Regions from separate parts of the Arthrobacter woluwensis genome, predicted to be linked through region 2. Evidence: riboswitches for the same ligand, from Rfam matches in the RefSeq annotation. Region 2 holds a riboswitch; each other region holds the start of a gene.

Region 1 (9,878 bases), 340 kb from region 2:
ATCATGTCACGCAGCGCGCCCGCGGAGTCGTAATAGCCCGCGCGGCCCTCCAGGGCGAGGTCCTCCTCGAACGCGATCTCCACTTCGGCCACGTTGTCCCGGTTCCAGAGCGGCTCGAAGAAGCGGTTCGCGAAGCGCATGCCGATGATGTTGAGCACCGTGGACTTGCCGAGGAAGTGGTCCACCCGGTGGATGTGCTCCTCGGGGACCAGACGGCGCAGGGTGCCGTTGAGCTCGCGGGCCGAGGCTGCGTCGGAGCCGAACGGTTTCTCGAGGACCAGGCGCGTTCCGAACGGCACTTCCTCGGGGGAGAGCGATTCGCAGGCGAGCTGGCTGATGCGCGGCGGCAGCGCGAAGAAGACGGCCACGGGGCCGTCGAGTGAGGCGAGCAGACCGGCCAGGGCGCCGGGAGCGGTCACGTCCACCTGGCGGTACTGCGAGGTGGCCATGAGCTCCTTCCAATGGGCGCTCGCCTCCTCGCCGGCGTCGAGGGGGAGGGCCTTCGCGAGCCGCCGCTGCCACTTGCTGGGCGTCCAGGGCTCGGTCCCCGCACCCACCAGGGTGAGCCCGGGAGCCCGGCCGGCGGAGACCAGGGAAGCGAGCCCTGGCAGAAGGAGCCGTCCCGTGAGGTCGCCTGAGGCGCCGAGGATGAGCAGTGTCTTGATGTCCTGGGCCCGGGATCGCCGGGCGCGTCGCGTACTGGTCACCATGCCAGCATGCCATCTCGTCAGTCCGACTTGGTACCCTAGAAAGCTGAAAGCCCGTGCCACCCTGGCGCGGGGCCCTGTGAGGGTTCCATCCCTCACCGGGGTGAAGTCCAGGAACCTCCATCCGAAAGAAGTGCGCGGCGCGTGTTCAATTCACTCTCTGACCGGCTCACAGCGACGTTCAAGAACCTCCGCGGCAAAGGCCGCCTGAGCGAGGCCGACGTCGATGCCACCGTGCGCGAGATCCGTCGCGCCCTGCTGGATGCCGACGTCGCCGTGCCCGTGGTGCGTGAATTCGCCTCCCGCGTGAAGGAGCGCGCCCTCGGCGCCGAGGTCTCCGCTGCGCTGAACCCGAGCCAGCAGATCGTCAAGATCGTCAACGAGGAGCTCGTCACGATCCTGGGCGGCGAGACCCGCCGCCTGCGTCTGGCCAAGAACCCGCCCACCGTGATCATGCTCGCGGGTCTCCAGGGCGCCGGTAAGACCACCCTGGCCGGCAAGCTCTCCAAGTGGCTCAAGGGCCAGGGCCACAGCCCGCTGCTGGTGGCCTGTGACCTTCAGCGTCCCAACGCCGTGACGCAGCTCCAGGTGGTCGGCCAGCGCGCCGGCGTGCCGGTCTTCGCGCCGCACCCGGGCACCACCAGCGAATTCGACGTCCCCACCGGCGATCCGGTCGCCGTCGCCGAGGCCGGCGTGGCCGAGGCCCGCCAGAAGCTGCACGACGTGGTCATCGTGGACACCGCCGGACGTCTCGGCGTGGACGCCGAGATGATGGACCAGGCACGCCGCATCCGCGAGGCGATCAACCCTGACGAGGTCCTCTTCGTCATCGACGCGATGATCGGCCAGGACGCCGTCAACACGGCGAACGCCTTCCACGAGGGCGTCGACTTCACCGGCGTCGTGCTGTCCAAGCTCGACGGCGACGCCCGCGGTGGCGCCGCCCTCTCCGTCGCTTCTGTCACCGGTAAGCCGGTCATGTTCGCCTCCACCGGCGAAGGCGTGGACGACTTCGAGCTCTTCCACCCGGACCGCATGGCCTCCCGCATCCTCGACATGGGCGACATCCTGTCCCTGATCGAGCAGGCCGAGCAGAACTGGGACAAGGACGAAGCAGCCCGGATGGCGAAGAAGTTCGCCGACCAGGAGGACTTCACCTTCGAGGACTTCCTCGCCCAGATGCAGCAGATCCGCAAAATGGGCTCGATGAAGAAGATGCTCATGATGATGCCCGGCGCACAGAACATGCGTCAGCAGCTGGAGCAGTTCGACGAGCGCGAGATCGACCGCGTCGAGGCGATGGTCCGCTCCATGACCCCGCACGAGCGTGTGGCGCCGAAGATCATCAACGGCTCGCGCCGCGCCCGCATCGCCCGTGGTTCCGGCGTGCACGTCTCCGAGGTCAACGGCCTCCTGGAGCGCTTCGGCCAGGCTCAGAAGATGATGAAGAAGATGGCGCAGGGCGGTATGCCGGGGATGCCCGGCATGTCGATGGGCGCCGGTGGCGGAACGGCTCGTAAGGCGGCCAAGAAGAACGCCGGCAAGAAGAAGGCCCGCTCGGGCAACCCGGCGAAGGCCGCTCAGGAACTGCGCGAGGCCGAGGCCCGGAAGGCGAACCGCGCCCCGTCCGGCGCCGCTTTCGGGCAGCAGGCGCAGGACTTCGACCCGTCCACCATGGAGCTCCCCAAGGGCTTCGAGAAGTTCCTGGGCAAATAAGGTTTGGTCCTGAACAGCACCGGCGCGCTGCCCCGGGTGGTCTTCGTCCCCGGGCGTGACGCGTCCGGGGCCGCCGCCTGGCCGCGGCAGCACGGACTGGCGCTCGAATTCGACGCGCTGTTCCTCAAGCAGCCGGACGGTCAGGCCCTCGACGCCGAGGCGGTCCTCGGCACCCTGGCCGACGTGCCGTCCGTCCTTGTGGCGCATGGCGAGGGCTCGACGGCGGCCGTGCAGGCCGCCGTCGAGTATCCCTCACTGGTGCGGGCCCTGGTCCTGTGCGAACCCTGGTTGCCGGACCTCACCGCGCCCCGTCCCCAGGGGACCGAGGGTGCGATCATCCCGGGTGTCCCGATGCTCGTGCTCTCCGGCGGGTGGGAGCCCGCCTATGAGCGCACCGCACGGCTCCTGGCCGAGTCCGGGGCGGAACACGTCGTGGCGCCCGGAGGTCACCGGCCGCAGGATTCCGCCGAGGGCGCGGCCGCCATCAAGGACTTCCTCCGCCGAACCGCCTGAGAGACGCATTGCGGGGTCACTTAAGGCCGGCTCCGGACGGACCATCCGGCATCAAATGACCCCGCATTCCTGCGACTCAGTCCTGGGGTGCGCCCACCGGGATCGATTCCACGTAGACCTTGCCGCCCTGGGACCGGAACTCCCGGCTCTTCGCCGCCATCCCGGCCAGTGCTTCCTGAGCCAGTGCTTCCTCCACCGTGGCCTCCTGAGCTTCCCGCGAACCGAAGTCCCGTCGGATGTCCTGGGAGATCCTCATGGAACAGAACTTCGGCCCGCACATCGAACAGAAGTGTGCCGTCTTGGCCGGTTCGGCGGGCAGCGTCTCGTCATGGAAGGCCTCGGCCGTGGCGGGGTCGAGGGACAGCGAGAACTGGTCCTTCCAGCGGAACTCGAACCGGGCCTTGGACAGGGCGTCGTCCCGTTCGTGCGCTCCCGGGTGGCCCTTGGCCAGGTCCGCCGCGTGGGCCGCGATCTTGTACGTGATCACACCGGTCTTCACGTCGTCCTTGTTCGGCAGCCCCAGATGCTCCTTGGGCGTGACGTAACACAGCATGGCCGTGCCGTAGCGGGCGATCTCCGTGGCGCCGATGGCCGAGGTGATGTGGTCGTAACCCGGGGCGACGTCCGTCACGAGCGGGCCGAGCGTGTAGAACGGGGCGCCGTCGCAGAGTTCCTGCTGGCGTTCCACGTTCTCGCGGACCAGGTGGAACGGGATGTGTCCCGGTCCTTCCACCATCACCTGCACGTCGTACTCCCACGCCCGCTTGGTCAGTTCGGCGAGCGTGTCCAGTTCGGCGAACTGTGCGGCGTCGTTGGCATCCGCGGTGGAGCCGGGGCGCAGCCCGTCACCCAGGGAGAACGCGACGTCGTACTGCGCGAAGATCTCACAGAGTTCGTCGAAGTGCGTGTACAGGAAGTTCTCCTGGTGATGCGCCAGGCACCAGCCGGCCATGATGGAGCCGCCGCGGGACACGATCCCGGTGACGCGGTCCGCCGTGAGGGGCACGTACCGCAGCAGCACCCCGGTATGGACGGTCATGTAGTCCACGCCCTGCTCACACTGCTCGATCACGGTGTCCCGGAAGACCTCCCAGGTGAGCGCCGAGGCGTCGCCGTTGACCTTCTCCAGCGCCTGGTAGATGGGCACGGTCCCGATCGGCACGGGGGAGTTCCGCAGGATCCACTCGCGAGTGGTGTGGATGTCGTCTCCGGTGGAGAGATCCATGACGGTGTCGGCGCCCCACAGGGTGGCCCAGTGGAGCTTGTCGACCTCCTCGGCGATGGAACTGGTCACGGCGGAGTTGCCGATGTTCGCGTTGATCTTGACCAGGAACTCCTTGCCGATGATCATCGGTTCGGATTCCGGGTGGTTGATGTTGGCGGGGATGATCGCGCGCCCGGCCGCGACCTCGGAACGGACCAGCTCCACGGGGCAGTTCTCGCGGAGCGCCACGAATCTCATCTCCGGAGTCACGATCCCGGCGCGGGCGTAGTGCATCTGGGTCACCCGCCGCCCGGGCCGTGCCCTGAGCGGAGGGCGCTGCGCACCCCGCCACTCCTGGGAGGCGGCGCCGCGGCGTGCGGCGGAGCGGCCGTCGTCGAGCAGATCACGCTGGCGCCCTTCGTACTCTTCGACGTCGCCGCGGGATGCGATCCAGCCGGCGCGGAGGGCCGGCAGGCCATGCTCGGGATCGCTGCCCGGGCCGACCGTGCGGTACGCCTGGAACGGGGCGTTGGCCGTGCCGTCGGGGGAGTCGTCCAGCTGGATGCTCGTCACGGGCACGGCGATGCCGTCGTCTCCCGTGAGGAATTCCAGGCTGTGGGCAGGGGATTGCTGCAAGGATTTCATCGGTACTCACTTCCTTCGCCGGCATTACCCGGTCAGGTTCTACGGTCCGGACAGTGGCAGTCCGATCTCAGCCCCTCCTGGGACACCCGTGTGGTCGCGAACACCGTAGCACGGTCCGGACGGGGCGCTCCGCAACGCCCGGCTCGTGACCGTCATCTCCCACTCGCAGGCTCGCTGACCTACGCTTGAAGCCATGCCGGACATGCGACGTCACCCAGTCATCGAGTTCACGGGCCCCGTTCTGCTGGGGCCGGACGACGAAGCGCTCGGGCTCTGGTCCGTGGACGGACGCCTGACCTTCAGGATGCCCACGGTGGAACCGGACCTCACGCTGGACGGCTGGGTGGTCCCCGGCCTGGTGGACGCGCACTGCCACATCGGCCTCGTGGAGGGCGGCGCCGCGGACGAACCCACCTCCCTGGCGCAGGCCCGCGCCGACCTGGCCGCCGGCACTCTTCTGGTGCGCGACGCCGGGTCCCCGGCGGACACCCGCTGGCTCGCCGGGCGGGCCGACGCGCCGCGCATCATCCGGGCGGCGCGGCACGTCGCCGCCTCCCGTCGCTACCTCCGCGGCCTGGCCCTCGAGGTCGAGGACCGGGACCTCGTCGAGACCGTCCGCGAGCAGGCACGGCTCTCCGTGGCTGCTGACGCGCGGGGCTGGGTGAAGCTGGTGGGGGACTGGATCGACCGCGACGCCGGGGACCTCCGCCCATCGTTCCCCGCCGAACTGGTGGCGGAGGCGATCGCCGCGGCCCACGAGGAGGGCGCCCGGGTCACGGCGCACTGCTTCGGGGAGGAGGTCCTGGACGACGTCATCGCCGCCGGGATCGACTGCATCGAGCACGCCACGGGACTTCAGCCGGAGCACCTGCCCCGGCTCGTGGAGGCGGGTATTCCGATCGTCCCCACCTTGGTCAACATCGCCACGTTCCCGGACATCGTGGCGCAGGCCGAGCCGAAGTTCCCGGTCTACGCGGCGCATATGCACGCCCTCTGGGAGCGGCGTTACGAGAACGTCGCGCGTGCCTATTCCGCGGGGGTGCAGGTCTTCGCGGGGACGGACGCGGGCAGCGTGATCGCGCACGGGCGGATCGCGGACGAGATCGCTGAGTTGCACCGTGCCGGGCTGCCGTCGGTGGTGGCCCTGGACGCCGCGTGCTGGTCGGCCCGCGAGTGGCTCGGGGCGGAGAACCTCGAAGAGGGCGCCCCGGCGGATGTGGTGCTGTATGCACAGGACCCGCGGCGGAACCTGGGAACGCTGGCCGCGCCGCGCCGTGTGGTCCTGAACGGCGACCTGCCGGGTGAAAAACGCGCCACCGGGATGGAATAAATTGAAGCTTCAAGTAATTTTAGAGGTATGAACACTTCGCTCCCGCAGTCCCAGGACCTCCTCCCCGCCGATCTGAGCATGGGGACCGTCATGCTCAAGGTCGCCGATATGAACCTCATGAGCGACTACTACCAGCGCGCCCTTGGCCTGGAGGTCGTCGCCGAACAGGACGGCGGCCTCTACCTCGGCCGTGGCGACTCCGCCCTCGTCCACCTGGAGCCGGCCGCCGGACTGCAGCTGCCGGGCAGGGGAGAGGCCGGGCTCTTCCACACGGCGCTCCTCTTTGAAGATCAGGCGTCCCTCGCCGCGACGCTGGCCACGGCCGCCTCCTATGACGCGCGGCTCTTCCAGGGCAGCGCCGATCACCTGGTCAGCCAGGCGTTCTACTTCGGCGACCCCGAGGGCAACGGCATCGAGCTGTACTACGACCGCCCGCGCAGCGAATGGTCCTGGGACGGGAGCACCGTCGTCATGGACTCGCTGCCGCTGGACCCCAACGGCTACCTCGGGGAGCACCTGAGCGAGACGGCGCTGCAGCAGCAGCGGCAGGCGCGTGCCGACGTCGGGCACGTGCATCTGCAGGTCGGCGACGTCGCGACCGCCGCGCGCTTCTACGTGGACACGCTGGGCTTCGAGCGCACCGCCGAGATCGGGAACAGCGCGCTCTTCGTCTCCGCGGGCGGCTACCACCACCACATGGCCATGAACGTGTGGAACAGCCGCGGCGCCGGTCCCCGCAAGGACACGCTGGGCCTCGGCGAGGTCCTCCTCCACGTCCCGGCGGACGACGACGTCGCGGCGCTCGCGGACCGTCTGCTCGTCGCCGGGGTGACCCATCACCACACCGGTGCGGAATTGCGCTTCGAAGACCCGTGGCGCAACCAGGTGCGCGTCGCGGTGGGATAGCCTGAAGCCATCCGGCTCCAGTCGTCCTGGAGATCCGGGAACCCCAGCGCCACCGACGAACCCGAGGATGACATGAGCCAGTCGAACGCTTTCGTAGAGGTCTTCATCGCCACTCACCAGGAGGCCCTGCAGCGGGCCAAGGCTTTGTCCGGCGGTGCGGCCCCGGACGGGTCCGCTCTCCGGATCCCCGGCATCAGTGATTTCGAAGTCGAGCAGCTGTGCTCTCTGGCCGCACAGGCCGTGCACACCCAGGGCGAGCAGGAACTTGAGATGGCGGACATCGCCGTCGACGAGCTGTACGCCTTCCCGGCCTCCGCCGTCCGCGTTCTGGAGGAACTGCCCGGCTACCAGAGCGACGGCGAGGACCCGGCGCTCCAGTCGGTGGCGGTCCAGTGGGCGGCTGACGAGGACGTGCCGTTCGCGGCCGGTGAGGCGCAGCAGTACCTGCTCGCCCTGTCCGCGCTCGCGGGCAGGACCGATTCCTCCTCCCGGAACCGGCTGTACCTGTACTCGGCCTGACGTTTGCGAAAGGCGCGTGGGCACCGGCCTGGAGAGGCCGGCGCCCACGCGCCTTTCTGTTGCCGGGAAGCCTGCGAATCCGGCTCAGGACGGGCCGGTCGCGGTGACCCGCACCGTCACCTCGTCCAGTTTGGGCAGGTGCCGTTTCAGGGATTTCTCGGCGTCTTCCGCGACCAGATCGGCCTCGGCGAGCGTGAGGGCCGAGGTGCGGACGACGGCGTCGCCGTGCAGACGGTGACCGACCCAGCGGAGGCGCACGCGCTCGACCGCCTCGATTCCCGCGACGTGTTCGAGGGCATGCTCGGCGCGGTCCACGAGTTCCGGTTCGATGCCGTCCATGAGCCTGCGTCCCACGGAACGGACCGTGCCGATGAGCAGCACGGCGATCATGACCGAGATCAGCAGTCCGACCAGGGGATCCGCGAGAGGGAAGCCGAGCAGGACTCCGACGCCGCCGAGCACCACGGCGAGCGACGTGAAACCATCGGTTCGGGCATGGACGCCGTCGGCGACGAGTGCGGCCGATCCGATCCGCCGGCCCACCCGGATGCGGTAGACCGCCACCGCCTCGTTGCCGAGGAAGCCGATGACGCCGGCCGCGATCACCCAGCCGATGTTCTCCACCGGGCGCGGCGTGATGATCCGGTCCACGGCCTCCCAGGCGGCGATCACGGAGGAGAGGGCGATCATGAGCACGATGAACAGGCCCGCCAGATCCTCCGACCTGCCGAAGCCGTAGGTGTAGCGCCGGGTCGCGGCCCGGCGGGAGAGCACGAAGGCGATCCACAGCGGCACCGCCGTCAGAGCGTCGGACAGATTGTGGATGGTGTCGGCCAGCAGGGCCACCGAACCCGAGAAGGCCACCACCGCGGCCTGCGCGGCAGTGGTGAGCAGCATGATGACGAGGCTCAGCTTCAGAGCGCGGATGCCTTCTGAATGCGCTTCGAGGGCATCGTCGATCGAGTCCGACGTGTCGTGGGAATGCGGGACGAAGAGCCCGTGGAGAAACCCCTTCAGCCCCGAGGGGTGCGCGTGGTCATGGTCATGGCCGTGGCCGTGGCCGTGATCGTGGGAGTGGCCGTGCGCTCCGTGGCCATGCGGATGTCCGGCGTCGTGTCCGTGCGCGTGCTCGTCCGTCGTCATGCCTCGCCCTGACCGGTGTGGTGGTGGCGCGGGAGGCCGCCGAGGGAGTGTTCCGCCTGGAAGATCGCGTCGGAGACGAGCTGGGAGGCGTGCTCGTTCTCGAGGCGGTAGAACACTCGCTGCCCTTCCTGCCGGGTGGCGACGATCCGGGCCATCCTCAGCTTGGCCAGATGCTGCGACACTGCGGCGGGGGACTTGCCCACAAGTTCGGCGAGATGATTGACGGAGAGTTCCTCCTCGCGTCGCAGCGCCAGGATGATCCGCACCCGGGTGGCGTCCGCGAGCAGGGTGAAGACCTCCACGGCCAGTTCCACGAACTGACCGTCGGGATCCATTCCGCATATCTGCTTATCTGCGTCCATACGCAGATTATTGCACGATGGCATCGCGGGATGTCATGTGGAGGGATGGGGGAGTGACACGAAGCCCCCGGCGCCTCCGGGGCTCGATATCCGGCGTCGGGCCCCGACGGTTCAGCGCGCTGCGCGGCGCATTAGGCACCCTTGGCCGTCTCTGGCATAATGGACGGGTACCTGATCTGCGTGGCCCCTCTTCCCGTGCATGATCATGTTCCTTTCGAACCCTCCAGTATGGCCCGCCCCACGGGAGCAGAACGCTGGGTTCAACCCCGTTTCAGAAACAGGAGTGACCACAACAGTGGCCGTTAAGATTCGCCTTAAGCGCTTCGGCAAGATGCGCGCACCGTACTACCGTATCGTCGTTGCGGATTCCCGCACCCGCCGCGATGGCCGTGCCATCGAGGAGATCGGCAAGTACCACCCCACCGAGCAGCCCTCCTACATCGAGGTCGACTCCGAGCGTGCTCAGTACTGGCTGTCCGTTGGCGCTCAGCCGACCGAGCAGGTTCTGAACCTCCTCAAGATCACCGGTGACTGGCAGAAGTTCAAGGGTCTCCCGGGCGCCGAGGGCACCCTGAAGACCAAGGAAGCCAAGCCGGCTTTCGTGGCTCCGTCCACCGACTCCGTCGTCATGCCGGAAGCCATCACCCCGAAGGCCAAGAAGGCTGAGGAGGCTTCCGAGGAAGCCGCCGAGACCACCGAGGCTGAGTAGTTGCTTCCCGAGGTTCTTGAGCACCTGGTCCGCGGCATCGTGGACAGCCCCGAGGATGTCTCCGTAGCCGCCAAGAACGGCCGCCGCGGTGAGAGCCTCGAGGTTCGTGTGAACGACGACGACC
Region 2 (9,878 bases):
CCGCGGCGCACAGCATGCCGAACACCCCGCCTTCGCCGCAGCTCGGGACGCTGCCGGCCGGCGGGGCTTCGGGGTACAGATCCCGGTAGGTGGGGCCGTGCTGCTCCCAGAACACGCTCACCTGCCCGTCGAACCGGAAGATCGAGCCCCACACGTACGGCTTGCCGGCGATCGCCGCGGCGTCGTTGACGAGGTAGCGGGTCTCGAAGTTGTCGGCCCCGTCCAGGATCAGGTCGTACTGGCGGAAGAGCTCCACGGCGTTGGACGAGTCCAGGCGGACGCGGTGCTGGACCACGGTCACCAGCGGGTTCAGCTCGGCGATGGCCAGCGCGGCCGATTCGGTCTTCGGCAGCCCCACTCGATCCACCGTGTGCATCACCTGCCGCTGGAGATTGCTCAGCTCCACGACGTCGTCGTCCACCACGCCCAGGGTGCCCACGCCCGCAGCCGCGAGATAGAGCAGGGCCGGAGAGCCCAGCCCACCGGCGCCGATCACCAGGACGCGCGCGTTCTTCAGCCGGCGCTGACCCTCGGAGCCGATCTCCGGGATGATCACGTGCCGCGAATAGCGCTCGAGCTCTTCGCGGGTCAGATCCGCCGCGGGTTCGACCAGGGGCGGCAGGGCGGTGCGGGAAGTCAGGGAGGACATGTCTTCAATGTATGCCCACCGCCTCACACGCGTCATATTACCTATGGGTAAACTGGCCTTCACGCCGGACGCACAGGGATGGCGCTGGAAGTAAAGGATGGAATGTGACGGTGAGCGAAGCACGGCCGGGCGCTCGTACCGCGCGTCTTCCCCGGGACGAACGGCGGGCACAGCTGCTCCAGGCGGCCCAGGAGGTGTTCGTCGCGAACGGCTATCACGGCGCCGCGATGGACGAGATCGCCGAGACGGCCCGGGTCAGCAAGCCGGTCCTCTACCAGCACTTCCCCTCCAAACGGGAACTCTTCCTCGCGCTCCTGGAAAGCCATCTGGCGGTGCTGACGGACATGCTCCTGAGCGCCATCGACTCCACCACGGACAACAAGCTCCGCGTCCAGGCCGTCATGCGGGCCTACTTCGAGTTCATGGCCGGCGACGATCAGGCGCACCGCCTGGTCTTCGAGTCCGGGCTGACCAATGACGAGGAGGTCAGCGACCGTCTGGAGACGTTCAACCGGACCTTCGCGGACGCGGTCGCCCGGGTGATCGCCGAAGACACGAAACTCCCGCTCCTGGAGGCACAGCTCCTGGGCCGCGGTCTGGCCGGCATGGCCCAGGTCAGTGCGAGGTACTGGCTCGAGACGGACGGGAAGCTCGACCTCGACGTCGCCAGCGACCTCATCTACCGCCTCGCCTGGCGCGGCATCAGCCGCTTCCCGAAGGAGAGCTGAGCGCGCGGCGTCCACGCCACGCCACGCCGACTGCTCTGCCCGACCTCGTGTTCGCTCCCAGCGTGCCCGAACGGGCCTTCTCCCCCGGCCCGCCATATTAGGCTTGGAACAGCTGTTGAAGCCTGCGGTGCGCCGTGTTCGTCCGTGGCCCGCACGAAACTGCCAGGAGGCAATTGTGGAAGTAAAGATCGGCATCCAGAACGTCGCTCGCGAAGTCGTGTTCGAGTCCTCCGAGGAAGCGGAGGCCATCGCCACCGCCGTCTCCGAGGCGCTGGCCTCCGGCGGGCAGCTCTCCCTCACCGACGACAAGGGCCGTCGCGTGATCATCCCCGCCGCGGTCCTCGGCTATGTCGAGATGGGCCCGGAGGAGCAGCGCCGCGTCGGTTTCGGCGCTCTGTAGGCAGACATGCTGTCCTTGATCATCCCGGTCCTGCTCGTGGCGGCCGTCGGCGCGCTCGCCTGGGCCGTCAACCGGCAGCGCGCCACGCTGGGCGCCGCGCTCCCGGCCGGGGCGGGCGTCCTGGTCACCGCGCTGAGCTGGATCATCTTCATCGCGTTCGGACTGGGCTACCTGCCCGGCTGGACCTGGCTGCCGTGGATCGGACCGCTGGTCCTGGGCATCGCGGCGTCGTTCGCCGTGTCCTGGATCCTCAGCTCCCGCCGGTCCGCCGAGGACGCCAAGGCGCTGACGGAGATCCTGAAGGTCTGACTCAGTCAGCGCAGACGTCTTCAGGCCCGACGCCGAGGGGCGCCTCCCGTACCGTTCAGGTCCGGGAGGCGCCCCTCAGTCGTTGTGGCCAGGCGGGCCCAGGCCTGCCGCGCTGCGCAGCGGTCGGGCGTAGCCTGCGGAATCAGCCCGCGATCAAGCGTGGCCCGCAGTGCGCGCACACGCCCGGAAGCCGCCGTCGTCGAGCCCGCGCCTCAGAGGAACTCGGCCCGGCCCTCCATGCTGGACGAGGCCAGGGCGTGCTCCCGCCGGGGGATGCGGCCTGCGGTCCGGGCGAGGCGGCCCGCGACCACGGCATGCCGGAACGCTGTCGCCATCCGCACGGGGTCCTGTGCACGAGTCACGGCCGTGGCCAGCAACACCGCGTCACAGCCCAGTTCCATCGCCAGCGCCGCGTCCGAGGCGGTGCCGATGCCGGCGTCGAGCACGACGGGAACGGACGCCCGGGAGACGATCACTTCGATGTTGTGCGGATTGAGGATGCCCAGCCCCGTGCCGATCGGGGCGCCCAGCGGCATCACGGCCGTGGCGCCGAGCTGTTCGAGGCGCAGGGCCAGGACGGGGTCGTCGTTCGTGTAGGCGAAGACCTTGAAGCCCCGGGACACGAGCTGCTCGGTAGCGTCCACGAGCTCCACGGCATCCGGGAGCAGCGTGTGCTCATCGGCGATGACCTCGAGCTTCACCCAGTCCGTCTCCAGAGCCTCGCGCGCCAGTTCCGCGGTGAGCACGGCGTCGCGCGCCGTGAAGCATCCGGCTGTGTTCGGCAGGACGCGGATCCCCTGGTCCACGAGCAGCTGGAACAAGGAGCCGCTTTGTGCCGGGCTGTACCGGCGCATCGCCACGGTGGTGAGCTCGGTCCCGGAGGCGACGAGCGCAGCGCCCAAGCCGTCCAGGCTCGGTGCCCCTCCCGTGCCCATGATGAGCCGGGAGCCCAGCTCCACGCCGTCCACCACCAGCGGATCGAGCCTCTGGTCCTGCAGGATCTCCGTCATGTCAGCCTCCCTGCACCGCGGTCACGAGTTCCAGTTCATCGCCGTCTTCCAGCGCGGTCCCGGACCACAGGCTCCGCGGGATCACGGTGGCGTTCCGGGCCACGGCCATCCCGACGCGGCGTCCGTCCGCGGCCCGTCCATCGGCCAGGATCTCGCGACCCGTCACCTGAGAGACCAGGACCGCCACGGTGGCGTCCTCCCCCACGGCGCGCTGTTCGCCGTTCACCGTGATGTTCATGCGTGCGCCTCCACTGTGTTCTCCTTCAGAAGTCCCGGGCTGAACCGGTCGGGCCGGAAGGCCGCCCAGCGCCCGTCGGAGTGTCCGTCGAGCAGGTCCAGGACCGCCCGGGCCGCCACCGGCGTCAGCAGGACGCCGTGCCGGAAGAATCCCGTGGCGATGACTAGACCCGCCACCTCGCCGCTGCCTGCCGCGGCGACCCGCCCGAGCAGTGGCGCGTTGTCCGGTGTCCCGGGCCGCGCCCGGGCAGTGATCTCCTCGAGTTCGAGCTCCGCGACTGCGGGGACCAGCTGCTGTGCGTCCCGGAGCAGCTGGTGCACACCGCCCGCCGACACTCCGGCCTGCCCGTCCTCGCGCTGGGTCGCTCCGATGACAACGGTGCCGTCGTCGCGGGGCACGAGGTAGACGGGGAGGCCACGGACCGAGCCGCGCACCGTCGCGGAGAGGAAAGGCCGCAGGCGTTCCGGGACCCGCAGGCGCAGGATGTCCCCGTGCACCGGGCGCAGCGGCAGGTCGAGCCCCTCGGGAAGCCCTCGCAGTTCGGGCGATGCCAGGCCGTTCGCCACGACGACCTCGTCCGCGGTCACGACACGGCCCGAGGCGAGCAGGACCCCCGTCACCCGGCCCGCCGTGGAGCCGCCGTCGTCGTCCGCCGACCAATGCAGCGCATCCGCGCGCTCGGTCAGCACCGTCCCGCCGTCGCGTCGGAAGGCCTCCAGCATCACGGCGTGCAGGACCCGCGGATCCACCTGATGGTCACTCGGGGTGAGGAACGCGCCGGACAGCTGGGGCGAGAGCAGAGGCTCCATCCGACGCGCCTCGCGCAGCGACACCGTCTGAACCTCAAGGCCGTGCGCCTGCTGCGCCGCCTGCAGGTCGGCGAGCGCGGCACGGTCGGCCGCGTCGAAGCCCACCACGAGGGTCGGCGTCGTCCGGTGGCCGTTGAGGGGTCCGAAGGGGGCGGCGAAATCCTCCCAGAGCGCCGCCGATTCCAGCGTCAGTCCGAGGAGGGCTTCCTCCTGATAGTGGTATTCGCTCACCGGGGCCAGCATGCCGGCGGCGGCGAAGGTCGCGCCCTGTGCGGGCGCCGGGTCGATCAGGGTCACGCGGCGGCCGGAGCGCAGCAGCGTCCAGGCGATCCCCAGGCCCACGATGCCCGCGCCGATCACCGCGACGTCCGCCGGCTCCTGCTCCATGCTCCTCGTCCTTCCCTACGCCGGTACTAGCCGGATCAGGTGTGGCGGTCGGCGCTCAAGCCCTCTCAGCCGGCGAATGTGACCATCCGCTCCGGCTCCCGCAGTACCGCACCAGTCTAGAGGAACTAGGCTGAAGCCCATGGGTAATCGAGCAATTGCGACACCATCCCTCGCCGCCGCACGGCTGTACGTCTGCACGGATTCGCGCGCGGAACGAGGGGACTTCGCGGACTTCGTGGACGCCGCGTACTCGGGCGGGGTGGACATCATCCAGCTGCGGGACAAGAAGATCGAAGCGGCCGAGGAACTGGAACTCCTCACGGTGCTCCGGGAGGCCGCCGAACGCCATGGGAAGCTCTGGGCTGTGAATGACCGGGCCGACATCGCTCGCCTGTCCGGCAGCCCGGTGCTGCACGTGGGCCAGAAGGACCTGCCGCTGCCTGCCGCGCGTTCTCTGCTGAACGACGACGTCCTGCTCGGCCTCTCGAGCCACGCGCCGGAGCAGGTGGACGCCGCCCTCGCTGCCGCGGCCCGCGGCGAGACCGACTACTTCTGCGCAGGGCCGCTCTGGGCGACGCCGACCAAGCCCGGCCGCGCCGGGGTGGGTCTCGATCTGGTCCGGTACGCGGACTCGACCGGGACCTCCGTGCCGTGGTTCGCCATCGGCGGCATCGATCACAGCAACGTGGCCCAGGTGGTCGAGGCCGGGGCGCGGCGCGTGGTGGTGGTCCGCGCCGTCACCGAGGCCTCGGACCCCGCGGACGCCGCCCGGCGCCTGCTGGCGGAGCTTCCCGACGCCTGACATTTCTCTTAAACCGCCACGGCCCCGGCCGCCTTCTCGCGAAGGCGCCGGGGCCGTGGTCGTCGCAGCCGGAGCTACTGGACTTCGTACTTCATGCCCTCGGGCTTGCTGGGCATGGCACACAGCACGATGAGGATGATGCCACCCACGTACGGGATGAACGTGAGAAAGAACATCGGGCCGGGGAAGCCTGCGTCATGCAGACGGCGCCACGCGACGGCGATGAACGGCACCAGCAGAGCCAGGCTGATGAGGCCACCGAGGATCAGGAGGATGATGCCGAACACCATCGCTCCCGTGAAAGTGACGTCCGAGGAGGACGTGTAACCGGTCGAGGAGTCCGAGTAGGCGGACTGGGAGACGATCCCACCAATGAACAGACCGTAGCCGATGGCTACCGGAATGCCCGCCACCAGTGCCTGGAAGAGGTACCACCACCAGAACTCACTCCGGCTGGCGCGGCCCTTGAAGTTCGCGTAGTTGGCGAAGCCCATCTTGATGGCCTGCGAGAACCCGACGCTCGGGCGCGGGACGTACGGCGGGTAGAGGCCGCCGCTATAGGCGGGCTGGCCGTAGGGGCTGGAGGGCTGCTGCTGGTAGCCCTGCTGGCCGTAAGGCTGCTGCTGGCCGTACTGAGGAGCCTGCGGCGCCTGAGGGGCCCCGTACTGGGGTGCCTGAGGAGGCTGCTGGCCGTAGGACGGCTGCTGCGGCGGCTGCTGCGGCTGCTGCTGCGGCTGGCCGCCGTTGTTGTTCTGCCAATCGGGTTGTTGCGTCATGGTCCTGTTCTTTCCCTGTTCATGGGTGCGCTTGATGCTTCTTCACCGTACAGTCTCCACCACATCCAGCCTTCGCTCAATGGGGAAAACTCCCCATTGAACAGGCTCAATATCCGTACTTCATGCCTTCGGGACTGCTTTCCATGGCAAGGAGCGCCAGCACGACCACCGAGCCGAACGGCACGAGGCTCAGCAGGACGAACCAGCCGCTGTAACCGGCGTCGTGCAGACGGCGGACCCGCAGAGCGAGCCCGGGGATCAGAAGCGCCAGTGCCACGATGAGGAAGAGGATGCCCAGAACGATTCCGGCCACCAGCGGAGCACTCCAGATGAAGTCGGTCTCCGGACTGCGGTAACCGCGTCGGGACGACGTCGACAGCGCCCCGCCCAGCGACGTCATGATGCCGGCGAACAGGAAGAAGTACGCCACATAGCCGAGGATCCCGAGCACCAGGTACTCGAAGACGAACCACCACCAGAACTCGGAGTTGACCGCACGGCCGTTGAACGTGGCGTAGTTGCGGAAGCCGGACTTGATGGCGTCCACGAACCCGACGCGGGGGCGTGGCACGAACGGGACGGGCTGACCCCATCCCGGCGCCTGCCACGCGGGAGTCTGCCAGGCGAGACCGCCCTGCGGATGAGGCTGCGGGTAGGCCTGGGGGTACTGCTGCGGGTACTGCTGTGAGTACCCCGGCGCGGTGTCCGGTGGGACCGGGACGCCCGCGCCAGGCTGGACCGGCTGGGGGCCGGGCTGCGACGGCTGCGTGCCGGTCATGGGAGGGGTGTCGCCGGGGTGGTTCGGAGGCTGGCTCATGATCACGCTTTCCCTGGTGTTGTCCTGTTCTCCCGCCAGTCTCGCCCACCGAACGCTCCAGGGAAAGGAAAGGCCGCCACGGAGAGTCTCCGTGGCGGCCTTTCAAGGCTCCATCCTGGCCGTCGACGACGGCGTCAGAAACTCGCGTCGAAGCGCGCGCCTTCGGGCTTGGGAGCCTGAGCCCACAGGAACAGGAGCACCAGGTTGCCGATCGGCACGAGGTAAAGGAGCAGGAACCAGGCGCTGAAGTTGGCGTCGTGCAGACGGCGAGCCCCGACGGCCGCGGTCGGCACGATCACCGCCAGCGAGAACAGCCCCGCGATGCCCCAGAAGATGAAACCGATGATCATCAGGGCATTGGTGTTCACCTGGGCCTGGCCGGTGCCCGGGATCTCCGTGTAGTCACCGTTGGCGACCGCCTGCGACAGACCGGTGCCGAAGAAGATCGCCGCAAGGGTGCTGAGAACCACCGCGATCACGGCCACGAAGACGAACCACCACCAGAATTCCTGACGGCCCGCCCGGCCGGTGAAGGTGGCGTATTTCCGGAACACGGTCTTGATGGCCGCCATGAAGCCGAGGCTTGCGCCCGGGTCCAGGGGGCCCGACGCCGCGGCGGACTGGCCACCGTAGACGGGCTGCTGCTGACCGTACGCCTGCTGGGCATACGATCCACTCGCCTGGCCGTACTGCTGCGGCGCAGCCTGGGCGGCCTGCTGATACTGGGCGGCCGGCTGCTGACCGTACTGCTGGTGCTGGCCGGTGTGCTGGTACTGGCCCTGCTGCGGGTAACCCTGCTGCTGCGTGGGCTGGCCCTGGCCGTACTGCTGTTGGTTGTACTGCTGCTGGTTGTACTGCTGAGGCTGCTGCCCGTACTGCTGGGGCTGCTGTCCACCCTGGCCGTACTGCTGCGGCTGGTTCCAGTTCTGCTGGCCATACTGCTGCTGGCCGTACTGCTGCGGCTGCCCCTGCTGCTGTCCCTGGCCCGGCTGAGCCGGCGCACCCTGGGTCGGTGCGTTCTGGGGGCGCTGCGGGGGAACCGGCGGCTGCTGAGGCTGCGGCTGCTGGGACTCGGGCTGATTCGTCATGGCTGGCCCTGCTCCTGACTGGCCTTGACGGCCGTGACACGCGGTGATGATTTTGCTGTCAGTATGCCAGAAGCCGGGCCCGGTGGGATGTCGGGGAAGCCGGAAGTCCGCCCGGGGGCTAGCCTGTGAGCGTGACGAACACATGGATCCCCAGTGGCGCCCCAGGAGTTCAGGACGGTCTCGCGGAGGCGCTCACCGCGCTCCGCGAAGAACTCGAAGTCCCCCGGGCCTTCCCGCCCGAGGTCCTTGAGGAGACCGAGCGTGCCATCCGCGCCCACGTGCTTCCGGACCAGGACCGCACCGACGTGGAGTTCGTGACCATCGACCCGGCGTCGTCCACGGATCTGGACCAGGCCCTCTTCATCGAGCGTCATGAGGACGGGTACACCGTCTACTACGCGATCGCGGACGTGCCCTCGTTCGTCGCGCCGGGCGGGGCGCTGGACGCCGAATGCCGTCGTCGCGGGCTCACCCTGTACGCTCCCGACGGCCGGATCCCGCTCCATCCGGAAGCGATCTCCGAGGATGCCGGCAGCCTGCTGCCCGACGTCGACCGGTCCGCCTTCCTCTGGGAGTTCACGCTCGACTCCACCGCCGCCGTCGTGAACGCCACGGTCCACCGGGCCCGCGTCCGCTCGCGCGCCAAGCTGAGCTACCAGGGCGTGCAGGAGGCGATCGACGGCGGCACCGCGAGCGAATGCCTGCAGCTCCTCAAAGAGGTGGGTCTGAAACGGATCGAGCTCGAACGCCTCCGGGGCGGCGCCTCCTTGAAGCTCCCGGCCCAGGTGGTGGAGCAGGACCCGGAGAGCGGCGCGTACCGCCTCCTCACCGAAGTCCCCCTTCCCGTGGAGGACTGGAACGCCCAGATCTCCCTGATGACCGGCATGGCGGCCGCGGATCTGATGGTGCGCGGCTCGGTGGGCATCCTGCGGACCATGCCCTCTCCGGACGCGCGCTCGCTGGAGACCTTCGAACGCCAGACCGCCGCGCTCGGCAAACCGTGGAGCGCCGACGGCCCGGACGGCATGAGCTACGGCGAGTACCTGAGGACACTGGACCCCTCTCAGCCGAAGGATCTCGCGATCGTCCATGCGGCGGCAGCGCTCTTCCGCGGCGCGGGCTACGTCGCGTTCGACGGCGAGGTCCCCGAGGACACCGTCCAGGCCGCCATTGCGGCGCCCTACTCGCACGCGACCGCGCCATTGCGCCGTCTGGTCGACCGCTGGGTGCTCGTGATCTGCGAAGCGCTCAGCCAGGGCACCGAGGTCCCGGGGTGGGCCAGGGAGAGCCTGTCTCAGGTGCCGGATCTCATGAAGGCGGCCGAGCAGCGCTCGTCCCGCTTGGACCGTGCCGCGATCGACACCGTCGAAGCCGCCGTGATGCTGCCCCGCCTGGGCGAGGTCTTCGACGCCGTGGTCATCTCCACCGGCAACGGGAAGAACGCCACCGCGCCGGTCGCCACGGTCCAGCTGCTCGACCCAGCGGTCTCGGCTCGCTGCACCGGCGCCATGGAACCCGGGACGCGGGTCAGGGTCCGGCTGGACGCCGCGGACGTCAAGGGCCGCTCAGTCACCTTCAGCCTGGTCGAGGAGGCCTCACCGGCCGCTGCCGCGGGGTGAAATCAGGGGAATCAGCCCTCCATCCCCTAGAATGAGGGGGTAGTCATGGATGCCCGGTCGTTGATTGACCATTGATTTCCCCCGCCCCGCCCGTTCTTCACGGGCCCGGCACCCCTGATGGCCGCCAGTGCGGCCCACGCAGACCGCGATCGGCTTCCACCCGTACTCCGCCTTCTCCGGGACCTTTCCTGGAACGACCGGTGCCGTCGCCAAGGTTGGCAGACGCCCGTCCCGGCGCTGGCGGAG
Region 3 (9,878 bases), 780 kb from region 2:
CATCCGCGCCGGACAGCACGCCGGGCAGCGCGCCCCAGCAGGCCAGCACGAGGGCGGCCTCCGTCAGATCCGCTGCGGCGATCTCGGGCGTCGGCTGCGCGGGGGCGGCGGCGAAGGCCCGCTCGTCGCAGCAGCGCACCGCACGTCCCGGGCCTTGTCGCGCGGCGCGTCCGGCCCGCTGTTCGGCACTCGCCCGCGAACACGCCACGGTCACCAGACCGTTCATGCCTCGCGAGGCATCTCTCCGGGGCTCGCGGCTCAAACAGGAGTCGATCACGAGTCGCACGCCGGGGACCGTGAGCGAGGATTCCGCCAGGGATGTGGACACGACGATCCGCGGGCGGTCCCCCGGCCGGCGTCCCGAGACGGCCCTCTGCTGTTCCGCGGGGCTGATCTGACCGTGAAGCTCGAGAACCTCCGTGTCGGGCGCCAGGCTGCGGAGCCGATCGGTGACATGCCTGACTTCGCGGGCGCCGGGTACGAACACGAGAGCGTCGATCCCGGGATCCGCGGCGAGCGCGGACCGGTGCTCGCGAGCCGCCGTCTCAGCCACGTGGTCCAGAAAACCCCTGGTCACGCCGCGTTCGTCCATGCGAGTGACGGGCGACGGGCGCCAGGCCACGTCGAGCGGATGCAGCGCCGAGGGGCAGTCGACCACGGGCACCGCGCCCGCGGTCCCGCCGAGCAGCTCCGCAAACCGCGCGGCGTCCAGGGTGGCGGACATCGCGACCACCAGCAGATCGTCGCGGAGCTGCCGCAGTTCGGCGAGCATGGCGAAGAGCAGGTCACTCTCCAGAGCGCGTTCGTGCACTTCATCCAGGACGACGGCGTCCACCCCGTCCAGCCCCGGATCGGCCAGGAGACGGCGCAGCAGGATGCCCGGGGTCACGAACTCCACCACCGTGTCCCGCCCGGCCTGCCGTTCGCCCCGGACCGTGAAGCCCACTCTCCGTCCCAGCGGGCTCCCATCCAGAGCGGCCAGGCGCGCTGCCGCGGCGCGTGCGGCGACCCTTCTCGGCTGGGTCACGACGACGCGCGGGCTCCTCCCCGCGGCCCGCGCGGCGGCCAGCGTGGCCACGAGAGGCGGGACGAGGGTCGTCTTGCCCGTCCCGGGCGGCGCCTGGACGACCGCGGCGGGCCCGGCGTCGTCGTCCGCCCGACCGGAAGCGGACCCGTCCGGTCCGCCGAGCGCGGCGGACAGGTCTCCCAGCGCCGAGGCGAAGGGCAGTCCCGCGCCGATCACGTCGAGGTCGAACAGAGACGCTCCGGTCATGTGGCAGCCTGGGCCCGGCGCAGTTTCGTGACGGACAGGACAGCGATCTTCAGGCCGACCAGCACGCTGCGCAAGCCGAAGGCGAAGGCCAAGACCGTGGTCCCGGTGCCCGGCAGAACCGCGCAGAAGGCGGCCAGGACCAGGTCCAGGATGCTCCGGAGAAGGTCCTGCCACGGCGCGTCGGAGTGGTTGCGGAGCACCTCGACCAGTCGCGTGGCCCCGCTGGAGACGAAGGTCAGCGCTGCCAGGTACACCAGCACAGCGGACGGGAGCGGGATCAGCAGCACGACCAGGCCGGCCGCGATCCAGACGAGCCCGAGGAGGAAGGGCCAGAGCCGTCGTCGCGACGTCCCGGCACGGGCCTCCTGCGCGGCGTCGGCCAGATCGCCCACGCCGGACAGCACGAAGCCCGCCCCGGCGTAGATCTCGATGCGGGTCAGCGCCCCGAGCGGATGCAGGAACAGCCAGACGCCACCGGCCAGGGACGCCAGGCCGACCAGGAACACGACCCACCAGGGCAGCCGTGCGACGTGCTTGCCGAGCAGGCCGGGCAGGGTCCAGAAACGCTGGTGGATGGAGCTCATTCCTCCATTCTCCCCGGCGGACGCCCGCACGGTGTGGAGCGCCCCCACGCGAGAGAACAGGTGATGCCCCCAAAACCGGGTTTTGGGGGCATCACCTGTTCTCTCGCGAACCGCGCGCGGAGGATCAGTCCTCGAAGTACTCGATCCGGGCGCCGATGGAGTTCAGCCGGTCCGCGAGGTCTGCGTAGCCGCGCTCGATCACGTAGATGTTGCGCAGGGTCGAGGTGCCGCGGGCCGCGAGCATCGCGAGCAGCAGGCAGGCCGCGGGGCGGAGAGCCGGCGGGCAGCCGATCTCGGCCGCGCGCCACTTGGTCGGGCCGTTGACGTAGATGCGGTGCGGATCCAGGAGCTGCACGTTGGCGCCGAGACGGTTGAGCTCCGTCAGGTAGATGGCCCGGTTCTCGTAGACCCAGTCGTGGATCATCGTCTGACCCTCGGCGTTGGCCGCGATGACCGCGAAGAACGGCAGGTTGTCGATGTTCATGCCCGGGAACGGCATGGGGTGGATCTTGTCCACGGAGGCGTGCAGCTTGCTCGGCTTGGTGGTGACGTCCACCAGGCGCGTGTGGCCGTTGCGCGCCACGTACTCGCCGGAGATCTCCAGTTCCTGGCCCATGTGCTGCAGGAAGGCCAGCTCGATCTCCATGAACTCGATCGGCACACGGCGCACGGTGACCTCGGAGTTCGTCACGATGCCCGCGGTGATCAGGCTCATGGCCTCGATCGGGTCCTCGGACGGGAAGTACTCGATGTCCTGGTTGATGTTGGTGCGGCCCGTGATGCGCAGCGTGGTGGTGCCGATGCCCTCGATGGTCACGCCCAGCATCTGCAGGTAGAAGCAGAGGTCCTGGACCATGTAGTTGGGGCTCGCGTTGCGGATCACGGTGGTGCCGGTGCGGTGCGCGGCGGCCATGATCGCGTTCTCGGTGACGGTGTCGCCACGCTCGGTCAGCACGAAGGTGCGGTCCTTGCTGTCGGCCTCGGGGGCCTGGACCAGGTAGAAGCCGGACTTGGCCTCCACGGCGAGCCCGAACTGGCGCAGCGCCTGCATGTGCGGCTCCACGGTGCGGGTGCCGAGGTCGCAGCCGCCGGCGTAGGGCAGCTGGTACTCCTCGCGCTCGTCCAGGAGCGGGCCGAGGAGCATGATGACGCTGCGGGTGCGACGGGCCGCGTCCACATCCATGGCGTCCAGGTCCAGGACGGCGGGGCGGCGGATCTGCAGATCGTTGTCGTTGAGCCAGGTGCACTCGACGCCGATGCTCGCCAGCACCTCGACGATCCGGTTGACCTCCTCGATGCGCGCCAGGCGGCGCAGCGTGGTGGTGCCGCGGTTGATGAGGCTGGCCAGCAGAAGCGCGACGCCGGCGTTCTTGCTGCTGTTGACGTCCACCGCGCCGCTGAGCTGATGTCCGCCCTCCACCCGCAGGTGGGTGACGCGCGGCCGCGCGGGGGTCAGGAGCGTTGCCTCGAAGAGATCCTCCAAGCGGCGGATCATGCGCAGGCTCAGATTCTGCTTGCCGGTCTCCATACGGGCCACGGCGCTCTGGCTGGTGCCGAGCTCCTCGGCCAGCTTGCCCTGCGTCCAGCCCTTCTCGCTGCGGGCGTCGCGAAGCCAGGAAGCCAGGTGATCCATCGTCTCAGTCATGAGCATGAATATATCAGATGTGAGTTACCGCGAAGCAAATCACCGGCCCGTCGGCGTGAATATGGGATACCTAAGTCGCAGGGTGCGATATTTCTTCCGGAATTTCGCGTCACGATCCGCAAGCCCAGGCCACTCAGCAGCCCAGGCCATCAAACCCGACCACCCCTCAGCCCGGTCAGTACACCACGTGCCAGACGCCGAGCAGCACCGAGATCCCCACGGACAGCCCGGCGATGACCACAGAGCCGAGCACCACCCAGGTGTCGACCGCGGAGAGCCGGGACGGGCGGGCCCATGTTCGCGGCCCGGCGCCGAAGCCCCGGGCCTCCATGGTCACAGCCAGACGGGAGGCCCGGCGGATCGACTGGACGAGCAGCCCGAAACTCTGCCCCAGCTTCGCGGCAAGCCCGGACAGGACGTTCCCGGTGGCACCGACCCCGCGTGCCCGGCGAGCCATGCCGATGGTCTGCCACTCGGCCACCATGAGTCCCACCAGGCGCAGCGCCGCGAGGGTGCCCAGGACGAAGCGGTGCGGGAGGCGCGCCAGCTGTGCCAGAGCATCGGCCAGGTCGGTCGGCTCGGTGCACGCCATGACGATCACCGCCGGCAGTGCGATCGCGAGTCCACGCAGGAGGAACCCGACACCCAGGAGCAGAGAATGTTCGCCCATGGTCCAGATCCCGAAACTGAAAATGAGCGGCCCCTTGTCCGGGGCGAGCACCGCCGTGCTCCAGCCGCCCAGGACGGCGGCGGCCACGAGCGGCCACGCCCTGGTCCACAGCAGGCGGAGATTCAGGCCCGCCAGCGGCAGCACGAGGAGCTCGCAGAGCACCGCGATCCCGGCCGACAGCCAGTCGATCGACCACACGAGGGCGAGCGTGATGATCGCGAGCGCGCCGAACTTGGACAGCGGATTCGCACGCCCCAGGAGCGGAAGCTCGGCACGGGACGCCGCGTACGGGTCCACGACGGCGCGGTCCTCGGTCACGACGCTCATGCCTCCCCCTTTCCGGGTTCATCCCCGGTTCGCACGACGGCGGCCGCGCCCGCGAGCTCCGGCCCCGGGGCTCCCCCGAGCACCAGCTCCGTGGCGCCGAGGGCGCGGGTGAAGTCGGCGTCGTGCGTGACGGACAGGAGCGAGACGCCCTCGTCGAGCAGTTCGAGCAGCAGTGAGCCCAGCTCAGCCCAGGTACGCGCGTCCTGCCCGAAGGTGGGCTCGTCCAGGATCAGCAGCCGGGGATGGGCGGCGAGCACGGTCGCGACGGACAGCCGCCGCTTCTCGCCCCCGGACAGGGTGTACGGGTTGGCGTCGGCCAGGCCGTCGAGCCTCAGCCGGTGCAGCAGCTCGTCCACGCGCTCCTCGCCGCGACCCAGCTGCCGCGGCCCGAAGCGCAGTTCGTCCAGCACGCTGCCGGTCACGAACTGGTGCTCGGGCTCCTGGAACACGGTGCCGATCCGGGTGATCAGCTCCTTCGCCTTCCAGCGGTACGGCTCCGGGTGCCGGGGCAGGGCAGCACCCGCGGCCAGTAACTCGGACGAGCCGACGACGGCGCCCCCGGCCGGGGCGAGCAGCCCCGCCAGGGTGAGGGCCAGGGTCGATTTGCCCACGCCATTGGGCCCGGTCACCGAGAGCGCGCTGCCGGCCCGCAACTCCAGCTCCACCCCGCTCAGCACGGGGACGGACTTCCGGGGCGCGAGTCCACGGCGGGACGCTGACGCCCGGCTCACCGCCAGGTCGCGGGCTTCCAAAAGGACCGCGCCGGCAGGCGACGTCGCGGGACGGGACGCCACGGAACCAGCGCTCGAACGGCCGACCGTGCGATCTCCGGAACGGCCCGCGCCGGCCTCGGACAGGACGCGACTTCCGGAACGGCCCGCGCCCGCCAGCACCGGCACCCGTCCCGGGATCCAGACTCCCTGGGCGGCCAGAGCCTCACCCTGCGCGTCGAGCACGGCGTCGGGATCACCGGACGCGACCACGCCCGACGGCCCGTCGGCGCCCGCACCCAGAACCACCACACGGTCCACCGAGTCCTTCCACACCTCCACCCGGTGCTCGACCACCAGGAGCGTGGCACCGGAGGCGGCGACCGCACGGATCACGGCATCGCGGACCTCGAGCACGCCGTCGGGGTCCAGGTTGGCGGTGGGCTCATCCAGCAGCACCAGTCCGGGGCGCATCGCGAGCACCCCTGCGAGCGCCAGCCGCTGCTTCTGCCCGCCGGACAGGGCATGGGTGGGGTGGTCGAGGGGCAGAAACCCGAGCCCGACGTCGTGCAGGGCCTGGCGCACCCGAGGCCAGATCTCAGAGGGCGGCACGGCGAGGTTCTCCGCTCCGAAGGCGACGTCGTCGCCCACGCGGCCGAGCACCACCTGCGTCTCCGGATCCTGCTGCACCAGACCGGCCCGGCCCCGGGCGTCCCTGGGCGCACGGCCGTCGATCAGCAGCGTGCCGGACTCGTCGGCGTCGTCGTCCTCCGCAGAGCCGAGAACTCCGGCGAGGGCGTGGAGCAGCGTCGACTTGCCCGCGCCGGACGGGCCCAGCAGGAGGACCTTCTCCCCGGGTTCCAGGTCGAGGTCGAGTCCCGCCACAGCAGCGCGGCTGCGCCCGCCGTGGCGCCAGCCCCAGTCCCGTGCCGTGACGCGGGCCGGCTGCACGCCGCCGGCGACTCCGCTCATGATCAGCCGAAGACCGGCTCGGTACGGGCCTTGCGGGAGGCGAAGGAGGCGAGGGCGCCGGTCCGGGCCAGGCCACGCGTGGCCACCCAGGACAGCGCGCCTGCGATCACGGCGCCGGAGATGAGGCAGAAGAGGATGTAGAGGAACTTGGCGGTGCCGTCGTAGGCGATGTTCCAGCCCCAAGGCAGGAAGCTGTCGTTGAGGCCGCAGAAGAGCCCGGATGCCGCTCCGGCCAGGAGCGCGGTGGGCAGGTTGAACTTCCGGTAGAGGAACGCGGCGAAGATCAGCTCCGCGCCGAGGCCCTGGAGCAGCCCGGAGATCAGCACGGTCAGGCCGTACTGCGAGCCCATGATGAGCTCACCGCTCGCAGCCACGGCCTCGCAGAAGATGGCGGCGCCGGGCTTGCGGATGATGAGCGCGCCGAGCACGGCCGGGATCATCCAGCCACCGGCGTAGAGGCCCGAGAGCGGGGCGTAGGCGGCGGTCAGCGGGGTGATCAGGTTCGCGCCCTGGGACCACGCCCAGAACAGCACGCCACCGGCCACGGCGATCAGTGCCGCCACCACGATGTCCACCACGCGCCAGCCACGACGCTGGGCAACAGCCTGAGTAGTCATTGTCATCCTCCTGGGATTACAGGAGGGGAGGTGCCCGGAGGCACGTTCTGAGATGCTCGACTCCCTATCGCCGGTACTAACCGGATCAGGTTCGAGGGTCTGCGGTTGCTCCGCACTCTCAGCGCCCACACACCCTGCGGTGGCGGCGCTCCCCTGTCGTTCGTTGTGCGTCCCAGTTTATACCTGCACGACGACGCCGGCGCAGGCCCCGCTGTCACATTCCCCGGGTGCCGCGGAAGTCAGCCCGGGCCGGGTGCGCGCGGGACGCCTCCCGGCTGCCGAACTCGCTAGGGAGAGCCGGAGGTCGCTGTCGCCGGTAGCGACCTCAAACCCTTCATAGCGAGTTCAGCGCCACGCCTACAGAAAACACGGGTGGCCCGCCTCACGAAACTTGGCCCCGCCTCCGCGCCCTCGTTAGGCTCACACGCAAGCCGAACGTGACGATGGAAGAAGACTGATGCGCACCCAGAAGGCCGGACTGACCGCCAAGACCCTCCTCGCCTCGCTGGCCCTCGTGGTCGCCGCGGGGACGCTGGGAGCGTGCGGGGCGCCGTCGTCGTCCAATGCCTCCGCGCCGTCCGCGAGCGCCACGGCCACCGCACCGGCCACGCCGTCCGCCGAGCTCATGGCGAAGCTGGTCCCCTCGGATGCGCGGATCATCGCCAACCCGGCGAAGCCGCGGACCACGCTCATCCTCTTCACCGATTACCAGTGCCCGTACTGCGCCAAGATGGACACGCTGATCGAGCGGGCCAAGAAGGAGTACGGGTCCGAGGTGCGGATCGTCGTGCGCAACTTCCCGCTCCCCATGCATGAGAACGCCCCGCTCGCGGCCAAGGCCGTGGAGGCCGCGGCCGAGCAGGGCGCCCTCGAGAAGATGAGCCACCTCGTGTTCAGCAAGCAGGCCGAATGGGCCAAGTCGACGTCGGGCCAGGCGGAGACCTTCACCGGATACGCCCGCGAACTGGGGCTGAACATGGACCGCTTCGCCAAGGACTTCACGTCCCCGGCCGTCGCGACCCGCGTCCAGCGCGACCTCGACGATGCCAAGGAACTCGGCCTGCGGGGCACCCCCTCCCTGGTGCTGGAAGGTCAGCTGCTGCAGGTCGACTCCAGTGACTACAACACCCTGAAGGCCCCGCTCGATCAGGTTCTGGGGAACTGAGCACCAGCCCCGAACTTTGCACTCGGTCCCCTAATTGCACTGGGTGCACAAATTGCCGTAGCATCGGAGCATGGACTCCACCACTTTCCTGGACGGAACTCCACCGGATCATCCCCACGGCGGCTCCGCGGAGGAGAAGACCTCTCGCCGCGAGCTCAATAAGCAGGCCACTCGCGCCGCCATCATCGAGGCCGCGGTCAACCTGCTCTCCGAAAACGGCCTGGGCAACTTCACGGCGGAGGACCTGGCCGACGCCGTCGGCATCTCCCGCCGCACCTTCTTCAACTACTTCCCGAGCCCCGAAGCGGCCCTGGCGGCCACGGTCCAGAACTTCCTGGACGGCGCCATCGAGGAGTTCCGCCAGCGCCCCGCCGACGAGACGATCCTCGACTCCGCGATCGCCGCGGTCATGGCGCTCGTCGAGCCCGGATCGCTCTCCCGCATGGCGCGGATGTGCCTCCTGACCGAGAACCAGCCCCAGGTCCAGCGCTGGCAGCTCATGGCCTGGGATGATGCCACCAGTAAGCTCAGCGCCGCCGCGGTGGAACGTCTGGGAACAAAAGCGGACCCCTTCTTCGTCAGAACCATGGTGGGCGCCATCATCGGCGCCGGGAAGGCCGCCATGGAGTACTGGCTGGAGCACGAGGCTCCTCGCAGTGGACAGGTGACGGATGCCCACAGCATGGTCCTCAGAAACCTCATCACCCAGGCCCTCCAGCACCTCCGCAACGGCTTCGCCTGAGCGGCTCACGCCGCCCAGGAACCCCAGACCTCCCGTCCACTCGCACTCCGCTCCGCACCACCGGCACCAACAAAGGCACAGACCATGGCACTCCTGCTCTACAGGCTCGGCAAGTTCTCCTACCGGCACCGCTGGTGGGTCGTCTCCTTCTGGCTCGTGGTACTCCTGGCCGTGGGCGGCTCCGCCGCGCTGTTCAAGGGGCAGCTGACCAACGAGTTCAAGATCCCGGGGACCGAGACACAGCGGGTCATCGACCACCTCAAGCAGGCGCTCCCCGAGGCGGCTGGCGGCACGGCGTCCGTGGTGTTCCAGAACAAGGACGGCAAGCCGTTCACGGACGAGCAGAAGAAGGCCGTCTCCGACGCGCTGACCAAGCTCAACGGCACCTCGCAGGTCCAGTCGAGCGTGGACCCGTTCACCACGCAGGCCGAGGTGGACGCCGCCCCGGCGAAGCTGGCCGCGGCGCAGAAGCAGCTCGACGCCGGCAAGGCCCAGCAGGAGGCCGGCAACAAGCAGCTGGACGACGCCAAGAAGCAGCTGGACAGCGCCAAGGCGCAGGCCGCCGCAGCCCAGAACTCGGGCGTGCAGGTGCCCGCCGCCCAGGCCGAGGCCGCAGCCGCCCAGATCGCCGCCGCGGAGAAGGACTACAACGCCGGCCGCGCCAAGGCCGACGCGGCCGCCAAGGAACTCGCGAGCCACCAGGCCGAGCTGGACTTCAACAAGCGCAAGTCCGACGCCTCGCAGGGCATCCGCTTCGTCTCCAAGGACGACACGGTCGCGGTCGCGCAGATCAGCTTCAAGGGCTCCCTGAGCGCCCTCTCCACCGAGGACCGGGACCACGTGGTGAAGAGCCTCGTCGCCACGGAGAACACCGGACTCAACGTCTACCCGAGCAAGGAACTCTCCGAGGATCTGGGGAGCCTGGCCGGCCCCGCGGAGATCATCGGCCTCTGCGTGGCGGTGCTGGTCCTGATCATCATGCTCGGCACCCTGATCGCCGCGGGCCTTCCGCTCCTCATGGCGATCGCCGGGGTGGGCGTGGGCGTCGGTGGCACCATCGCGCTCTCGGGCGTCATCCAGATGAACAGCATGACGCCGATCCTGGCCCTCATGCTCGGGCTGGCCGTCGGCATCGACTACTCCCTCTTCATCGTCAACCGGCACCGTGGTCAG

The links. Region 2 has a riboswitch for thiamine pyrophosphate ahead of thiO (glycine oxidase ThiO). Riboswitches for the same ligand answer to the same signal wherever they lie in the genome.
Region 1: linked by a shared signal. The riboswitch ahead of thiC (phosphomethylpyrimidine synthase ThiC) and the one ahead of thiO (glycine oxidase ThiO) in region 2 are both predicted to bind thiamine pyrophosphate.
Region 3: linked by a shared signal. The riboswitch ahead of QFZ52_RS14445 (ECF transporter S component) and the one ahead of thiO (glycine oxidase ThiO) in region 2 are both predicted to bind thiamine pyrophosphate.

Annotation. Positions count from the first base shown of each region.
Region 1 covers NZ_JAUSXR010000001.1:2,014,964-2,024,841, reverse strand. The annotation lists partial or broken gene QFZ52_RS09230 (glucose-6-phosphate dehydrogenase) at 1-710, opposite strand, end outside; gene ffh (signal recognition particle protein) at 852-2,423, shown strand; gene QFZ52_RS09220 (alpha/beta fold hydrolase) at 2,427-2,936, shown strand; gene thiC (phosphomethylpyrimidine synthase ThiC) at 3,013-4,785, opposite strand; TPP riboswitch at 4,779-4,885, opposite strand; gene QFZ52_RS09210 (amidohydrolase family protein) at 4,988-6,115, shown strand; gene QFZ52_RS09205 (VOC family protein) at 6,143-7,021, shown strand; gene QFZ52_RS09200 (hypothetical protein) at 7,094-7,540, shown strand; gene QFZ52_RS09195 (cation diffusion facilitator family transporter) at 7,625-8,500, opposite strand; gene QFZ52_RS09190 (hypothetical protein) at 8,540-8,695, shown strand; gene QFZ52_RS09185 (ArsR/SmtB family transcription factor) at 8,680-9,045, opposite strand; gene rpsP (30S ribosomal protein S16) at 9,341-9,754, shown strand; gene QFZ52_RS09175 (RNA-binding protein) at 9,755-9,878, shown strand, end outside.
Region 2 covers NZ_JAUSXR010000001.1:2,352,272-2,362,149, forward strand. The annotation lists gene moeB (molybdopterin-synthase adenylyltransferase MoeB) at 1-649, opposite strand, end outside; gene QFZ52_RS10675 (TetR/AcrR family transcriptional regulator) at 754-1,377, shown strand; gene QFZ52_RS10680 (DUF3107 domain-containing protein) at 1,553-1,777, shown strand; gene QFZ52_RS10685 (hypothetical protein) at 1,784-2,086, shown strand; gene QFZ52_RS10690 (thiazole synthase) at 2,299-3,096, opposite strand; gene thiS (sulfur carrier protein ThiS) at 3,098-3,334, opposite strand; gene thiO (glycine oxidase ThiO) at 3,331-4,530, opposite strand; TPP riboswitch at 4,526-4,642, opposite strand; gene thiE (thiamine phosphate synthase) at 4,670-5,332, shown strand; gene QFZ52_RS10710 (DUF805 domain-containing protein) at 5,407-6,108, opposite strand; gene QFZ52_RS10715 (DUF805 domain-containing protein) at 6,215-6,925, opposite strand; gene QFZ52_RS10720 (DUF805 domain-containing protein) at 7,060-8,013, opposite strand; gene QFZ52_RS10725 (RNB domain-containing ribonuclease) at 8,145-9,632, shown strand.
Region 3 covers NZ_JAUSXR010000001.1:3,135,658-3,145,535, forward strand. The annotation lists gene hrpB (ATP-dependent helicase HrpB) at 1-1,273, opposite strand, end outside; gene QFZ52_RS14425 (HdeD family acid-resistance protein) at 1,270-1,857, opposite strand; gene QFZ52_RS14430 (UDP-N-acetylglucosamine 1-carboxyvinyltransferase) at 1,982-3,502, opposite strand; gene QFZ52_RS14435 (energy-coupling factor transporter transmembrane component T family protein) at 3,678-4,499, opposite strand; gene QFZ52_RS14440 (ABC transporter ATP-binding protein) at 4,496-6,181, opposite strand; gene QFZ52_RS14445 (ECF transporter S component) at 6,184-6,798, opposite strand; TPP riboswitch at 6,843-6,963, opposite strand; gene QFZ52_RS14450 (DsbA family protein) at 7,256-7,963, shown strand; gene QFZ52_RS14455 (TetR family transcriptional regulator) at 8,034-8,705, shown strand; gene QFZ52_RS14460 (MMPL family transporter) at 8,790-9,878, shown strand, end outside.